2 regions of the Cupriavidus sp. 10L45 genome follow, and region 2 is predicted to be linked to the other one. Evidence: predicted binding sites of a transcription regulator. Region 2 holds the regulator's gene; the other holds the start of a gene.

Region 1 (3,397 bases), 180 kb from region 2:
CTTTCAGGACTGCTGTGAAAGACCGGGGGTAAACCGGTCCGAACCCCGGAATATAAACCTGCTTACATGAGGTGTAAATGAGGCTTCTATCAGGGAATGCCCTGATAGCGGCTGTAACGAATTGAGCACTTTCGCGTTCCATGTCATGCCATGCCGCACATTCGGGCATATCGGCAGTTATCGGCAGCGTCCCAGAAAGCTTTAGTGCGAGCGGATTGCGACCCAAACGTTGCTTTTCTGTCAGGCGCCGACCACGAAGGTGCTACTTCAATCACACCGACTGCATCAATAAAATAAATAGAGCTTTACCTCTAGGCATTGTTCGCGGGCCAACTTTGTCAACACTTGTAAAACTTTGTTACCCTCCCGGCTGAAGTATTCCCCTTCTCTCCTCGCAAGGCCGGCCGAATTGCTCGGCCGGATGGCGCCATTCAACCGTTCGGTGTGCGCGCCCGTTAACGTGATGAAGGTGAGCCCCTGCCCCGGCTCCGAGAGCGAATGTTTCATATCTCGCCGGGATCAGGGCGCGCCATCCGTCACTTTTAGTGCGACCTCGATCCATGCGCCTGGTCCTCGGACCGTTGACCGCCGCCAGAACCCTCGCGGGCTCTTCCGGAGAAGTTGTGAAGCAGGAAAAAAAGGTTCCCCGTCCCAGCCGAAAGTTGCAGCATCTGCACTTTGCGGCCCACAGCGCCAGCCGCAATACCGTCATCGTGCACCTCTCGAATGGCACGCGGCTGACCGGGATCGTGCTGGCCTCGGACAATTACATGATTCTGCTGGGCAAAACGGGCGAGGATCCCATGCCCACGGTGGTCTACAAGCGCGCCATTACCGTGGTGACGCCGGCGCACGCGCCGGAAGCCGACGCAGCGGTGCTGGACGCCGAGGCGTCGCCGGATTTTGTGCGTCTATATATACCGCGCACCCGCAAGCGCCGCTGACGCCGCCAGGCCGGCCTGCGCCGGCGGCGCCCCGCCCATTCCCCGGGCCGGCCGCCATCCGCAATAACGCCGGGGGTTCCGGGCAGCGCCCGCAAACTCTCGCAAAGATCACTCTAAAGTCTCCTACCGCCCTGTCGATAACCCTTGCAACGGAGGCACTCTACGCCCTGCAACGCAGGCAGCCAACGTTACGGCACCCGCCGGAATGCCTAAAACATTGCATATAGGAGTCGTACCATGGCGCAAGTCATCAACACCAACATTCTGTCGCTGCAAACGCAGAGCAACCTGAACACGTCGCAATCGTCGCTGAACACCGCGATCCAGCGCCTGTCGTCGGGCCTGCGCATCAACAGCGCCAAGGACGATGCTGCTGGTCAAGCCATCGCCAACCGCTTCACCGCCAACATCAAGGGCCTGACGCAAGCTTCGCGTAACGCCAACGACGGTATCTCGATCGCGCAAACGACCGAAGGCGCCCTGAGCGAAGTCAACAACAACCTGCAACGTATCCGTGAACTGTCGGTGGAAGCCGCCAACGGTACGAACTCGGGTTCGGACCTGAAGTCGATCCAGGACGAAATCAAGCAACGTCTGTCGGAAATCGACCGCGTGTCGGCTCAGACCCAGTTCAACGGTGTCAAGGTTCTGGCCAAGGACCAGAACATGTCGATCCAGGTTGGCGCCAACGACAGCGAAACCATCTCGATCGCCCTGAAGGAAATCACCTCGAAGACCCTGGGCGTCGCTGGTTTCAGCGTTGCCGGCCCGCAAGGTGCCACGGCTTCGATCGGTTCCGCCGCCGCTCAAACGGCTCTGGGTTCCGCTACCCCGGTGACGGCTGCTTCGGCAACCGGCATCGCCGCCGCTGACATCCAGCGCGCTCTGGGCCTGAACACCTCGGCAGCCATCAACTCGCAATCCGTCGTGACGGATTCGAAGGGCAACTGGTTCGTGCAAGTGAGCATGACCGGCCTGACCGCCGCCGACGACGCCGCTCTGTCCTCGAAGGGCCTGGCTGGCAACGGTACGGCTACCTCGACGACGATGTACATCGCCGTCAAGCCGAGCGACGCTTCGGTGTCGGGTTCCACCGCCGGCTTCACGATCAAGGGCGCTTCGCTGCAAGCTTCGGACTTCCAACAAGCTGCCACGGTTGACCCGCTGAAGACGCTGGACTCCGCACTGGCTTCGGTTGACAGCCTGCGTTCGAGCCTGGGTGCTGTGCAAAACCGCTTCGAGTCGACGATCAACAACCTGAGCACGACGGTGAACAACCTGTCGGCTTCGCGTTCGCGCATCGAAGACGCTGACTACGCAACGGAAGTGTCGAACATGACCCGCGCGCAGATCCTGCAACAAGCTGGTACCTCGGTGCTGTCGCAAGCGAACCAGACCACGCAAAACGTGCTGTCGCTGCTGCGTTAATCGCCGCGCCGCAAGAAGGCCGGGCCGCAAGGCCCGGCTTTTTTGCCGGAATGTTTTGCAGGCAGCCCACTGCCTGCAAAGCGTTTCAACCGAGCAGAACCCCTCGCCTCACCGGACGGAGCAAACCATGGCAACTCCCAATCCCGTTTCCACTCCGGCGGCCCGCATTCCCGCCGACACCGTGGCCATCGCGCCGGCTTCCGCCGCCCCGACCGCCACGGTAAAAGCCGTTCGCCCGTCGCATGAAGCCGACCGCGCGGACACCCGGCCCGCCGCCGATGCGCCTGAAAACACCGCCACCGCGGTGCAGGAGCTGGTGGACGTGCTGAAGACCACCTCCATTGGCCTGCGCTTCGCCATCGACGACCAGACGCACCGCGTCATCACCACGGTTTTCGACAAGGAGACGGGCGAGATCATCCGGCAAATGCCGAATGAAGACGTTGTGCGCCTGGCGCGCGCGATCGACAAGCTCCAGGGCCTGTTCGTGAGCCACGCCGTCTGACCTCTGCAATCACCCAGTTGAAGACAAATAACAATAGGTAGAACAGTCATGGCAATCTCTTCCATCGGTATCGGTTCCAACCTCGAGCTGCAAACGCTGCTCGACAAGCTCCAGGCAGCGGAAGAACTTCCGCTCACGCAGATCAACAACCAGGCCAAGAGCTACCAGGCCAAGCTGTCCGGCTACGGCACCATCAAGAGCGTGCTGGATGCCTATTCGGCCGCCGCCAAGACGCTGAACACCGCCGCCACGTGGAGCGCCGTCAAGGCCGCCGTGGGCTCGGATAGCGTGCTCAGCGCCGCCACCGACGCTACCGCCGTGGCAGGCAGCTACAACATCAACGTGTCCTCGCTGGCCGCGGCGCAATCGCTGGTCTCGAAGTCGGTGGCCGACAAGACCGCTGCCATCGGCGGCGGCACCATCACGGTGGACTTCGGCGCCGACCTCGCCACGGGCGGCACGCCCACCAGCACCAAGACGGTGACGATCGGCTCCGATACCTCGCTGGAAGGCATCCGCG
Region 2 (3,397 bases):
CGCTGGCCGCCGCCCGCACCGTGGTCAACCTCAATGCCTCGCTGCCGTCCGCCGCCACGCTGGCGCGCTGGCAGCAACTGGGCGAACGCTGGGTGGCCGGCACGCGCAAGACCACGCGCGTGATTGCCGACGGCGCCGCCAACAAGCTCGACACCATTGCCGATACGCTGACCTTCCTCGCCATCGGCGACACCACCTGCCGCGACCGCGACGCCGTGCACTGGCTCGGCCACTGCATGGTGCGCGTGCCCGAAGGCCAGGTGCGCGCCGCCGCCCGTGGCCGTGGCCAGGGGGCCGGCGCCGAGGCCGGCACCGAGGCTTGCCTCGTGGTGTCCCGGCTGGTCGATCGAGAAACCGGCGACATGCTGTCCGTGGACTACGTGCTGTGCGACCCGGCGCTGGCCGACGTGGCCGCCCAGGTGGCCCGCTGGGCTCAGTGGACGCACCACGCGGAAGAGCAGTTCCGCACGCTGCGCCATGCGATGGAGCACTTCGCGCAGGGCAGCGAGGGCAACGGTGCGGGCGACGACGACACGCTCGGCACGCTGGTCTCGGTGCAGCTCGGCCTGACCGCGCTGCGCCTGCAACACAACCCGACGCCGACGGCGCCCGCGTTCCTGTCGCGCCTGGCTGGCCGCGCCACCGCCCGCGTCAACGCGCCGGTGTCCGGCGCCGTGCTCAACGAAGGCATGGGCCGCCTGCTGGCGCTGCTGGACGTGCTCGAGAACTACCCGGGCCGCAACGTGGCTTCGGCCCCGGCCCCGGCATTCGACGACACGCCCGACTCGGCGCGCCAGGCGATGGACGCCCTTGGTGCCAGTGCCGCCCGTCAACTGGCCCCCGCAGGAGAGTAAGCCTTGAACCTGATGGGCTCCGACCAGGCGGAAAGCCTGCGCCGCATGCTGGCACCGCGCGTCACCCGGCGTATCGCCGTGGTGGGCTGCGAGGCCGGCGCCGGTGCCACCACCGTGGCGCTCGGCCTGGCCAACGCGCTCGCCATGCAGGGCGAACGTGTGCTGCTGGCCGATGAAGACCGCGCCGCCGCGCGCGCCACCCGGCTTGCCGGCGCGGCGCCGAAGGCCACGCTGGCCGATGTGCTGGGCGGCCGGATGCCGTTCGACGCGGCGGCGGGCACCCGTGCCGCCAGCGGCGTGGCCGTGCTGCCGGCCGGCAACGTGCCCGCCGGCGCGCAGATCGACGACCGCGCCTTGCCGGGCATCCGCACGGTGCTGGTCGATGCGCAGTCGAGCGAGTCCGGCGCGCTGTCGCCCATGGCCGGCGCGGCGCACAACTTCGTGATCGTGATGCGGCCCGAGGCCACGTCGATCACCGCCGCCTACGCCTGCATCAAGCGGCTGCACCATGAATTTGCATGCCGTCACTTCCAGCTGATCGTCAATATGGCGGACAAGGAAGCGACGGTGATGGCCCTCTCGCGCAACCTGGCCCGCACGGCGAGCCAGTACCTGGGCGTGGAGGCAAGCCTGGCGGGCTACCTGCCGCTGGATCCGCTGGTGGCGCGTGCGCTGCAGCTGGGCCGCTGCGTCGTGGAGGCCTATCCGGCCGCCGCGGCCACCGGCGCGCTGCGCCACGTGGCCAGCGGCATCGGGGCATGGCCGCTGCGCCAGGAAGCAGTCTCTCCGGGGATGGCCGCGGCCGTTCCCGCCTGATACCAGAACAAGAAGTCGCAACAACCGGACCGACACTCAGCCAGCCAGTCCGCCCCGCAAGGAATGTGGGGCGCTGGCACCGAACCAAGTTATTACCGAGAATTCCACCATGTATACGATTCAGGGAAAGCTCGAACAGGCAGACGTGGTCAAGTCACATGCGCCGCTGGTGCGACGGATCGCGTTGCAACTGGCGGCCAAGCTGCCTGCCAGTGTCCAGATCGACGACCTGATCCAGGCCGGCATGATCGGCCTGCTCGACGCTGCCAAGCGCTATGAAGACAACCACGGCGCCCGCTTCGAGACCTACGCGAGCCAGCGCATCCGAGGCGCGATGCTCGACGAGGTGCGCGCCAACGACTGGCAGTCGCGCAGCCTGCGCCAGTTCACGCGCAAGATCGAGCGCACCCAGCGCAGCCTCGAACAGAAGCTCGGCCGCACGCCGATCGACTCCGAGGTGGCCAAGGAACTCGATATGGCGCTCGACGAATACCAGGAGCTGCTCAACGAGGTCTACGGCTGCCAGCTGCTGCACTACGAGGACTTCGAGCGCTCCGGCGAGGAAGACTTCCTGGACCGCCATCTCGGCGTGACCGACGACGGCAACCCGCTGACGGTGCTGATGGAGTCCGGCATGCGCGAGGCGCTGATCCGCGCCATCGACAAGCTGCCCGAGCGGGAAAAGCTGGTGCTGTCGCTGTGCTACGACCAGGAACTGAACCTGCGCGAGATTGGCGCGGTGCTGGAAGTGACCGAGTCACGCGTGTGCCAGATCCGCAGCCAGGCGATTACCCGCCTGCGCAACCAGCTGCGGGGTTTGCTGTAATGCGTGGCTGGCTGTCGATGACGGTGGCCGCGCTCTGCGGCTTCCTGCCGGCGATCCTGTCGGCGCAGGGCTTGACGAAGGCAACGCTCGAAATCGGCCCGTCGCGCCATGCCTGGACTGGCTCGGCGGTGGGCCCGATGATTGCGAACCGGGGCCAGCGCGCGCTGTCCGCGCCGATCGTGCCGGGCGGGGTGCTGCCGCAGTCGGCTGGCGTCATCACCGCGGTGCGCTGGCGTTACAGCTTCACGCGCGTGCCGCCGCCGGACCTGCAGGCCTACCTCTGCAATGCCGACCGCTGCGTGATGCTGCCGGGTGCCGAGGGCAAGACCAACGCCTTCGTTGGCGACGATGCCAGCAAGGGCTTCGTATTCGCCTTCCGCGTGCCGGGCAACGGCGGCCTGGCGCCGTCGCTGCAAGGGCGCAGCAACGAAGTGACGGTCAGCTTCCGCTAACCGTCCCGGGCTTTACATCTGCCGCCTCACGCCACGCGTGTGTGCGTGACGGCCACCACCTTCGCCCATCGCGCGATTTCCGCCTGCAGGAACTGCGCGAACTGGGCGGCGCTATTCCCCACTGGTACCAGACCTTCCCCCTGCAAGCGCTTGCGCATGGCCGGCGCCGCCACGGCCGCGCGGGCTGCCGTCTCCAGTTCCCGCACCATGTCCGGCGGCATGCCGGCCGGGCCGAGCAGGCCGTACCACGAGCTGTAGTCGAAGCCCGGCACGAGATCGGCAATCGGGGCGAGGTTCGGGAACGCCGCCAGCCGCTGCGGGCTGCTCACGCCGAGCCCCTTGAGCTTGCCGGCCACAAGCAGCGGCTGCACTGTGGCCACGTTGCCTAGCAGCAGGTCGGCCTGGCTGCCCACCACATCGGCCACAGCCGGGCCGGCGCCCTTGTACGG

Evidence for each region. Region 2 encodes FliA, which starts transcription of late flagellar genes. Its sites were predicted from a motif close to CTAAAGTTTNNNNNNNNNNNGCCGNTA; they were not measured.
Region 1: AC1DFU_RS01350 (FliC/FljB family flagellin) is a predicted target of FliA. The motif match lies at 1,058-1,084, and genes of this name have one in related genera.

Annotation. Positions count from the first base shown of each region.
Region 1 covers NZ_JBFTJC010000001.1:274,375-277,771, reverse strand. The annotation lists gene AC1DFU_RS01360 (hypothetical protein) at 286-507, opposite strand; gene AC1DFU_RS01355 (RNA chaperone Hfq) at 624-944, shown strand; gene AC1DFU_RS01350 (FliC/FljB family flagellin) at 1,182-2,372, shown strand; gene AC1DFU_RS01345 (flagellar protein FlaG) at 2,500-2,877, shown strand; gene fliD (flagellar filament capping protein FliD) at 2,926-3,397, shown strand, end outside.
Region 2 covers NZ_JBFTJC010000001.1:98,726-102,122, forward strand. The annotation lists gene flhF (flagellar biosynthesis GTPase FlhF) at 1-854, shown strand, start outside; gene AC1DFU_RS00485 (MinD/ParA family ATP-binding protein) at 867-1,670, shown strand; gene AC1DFU_RS00490 (RNA polymerase sigma factor FliA) at 1,780-2,496, shown strand; gene AC1DFU_RS00495 (flagellar protein FlhE) at 2,496-2,948, shown strand; gene AC1DFU_RS00500 (tripartite tricarboxylate transporter substrate-binding protein) at 2,975-3,397, opposite strand, start outside.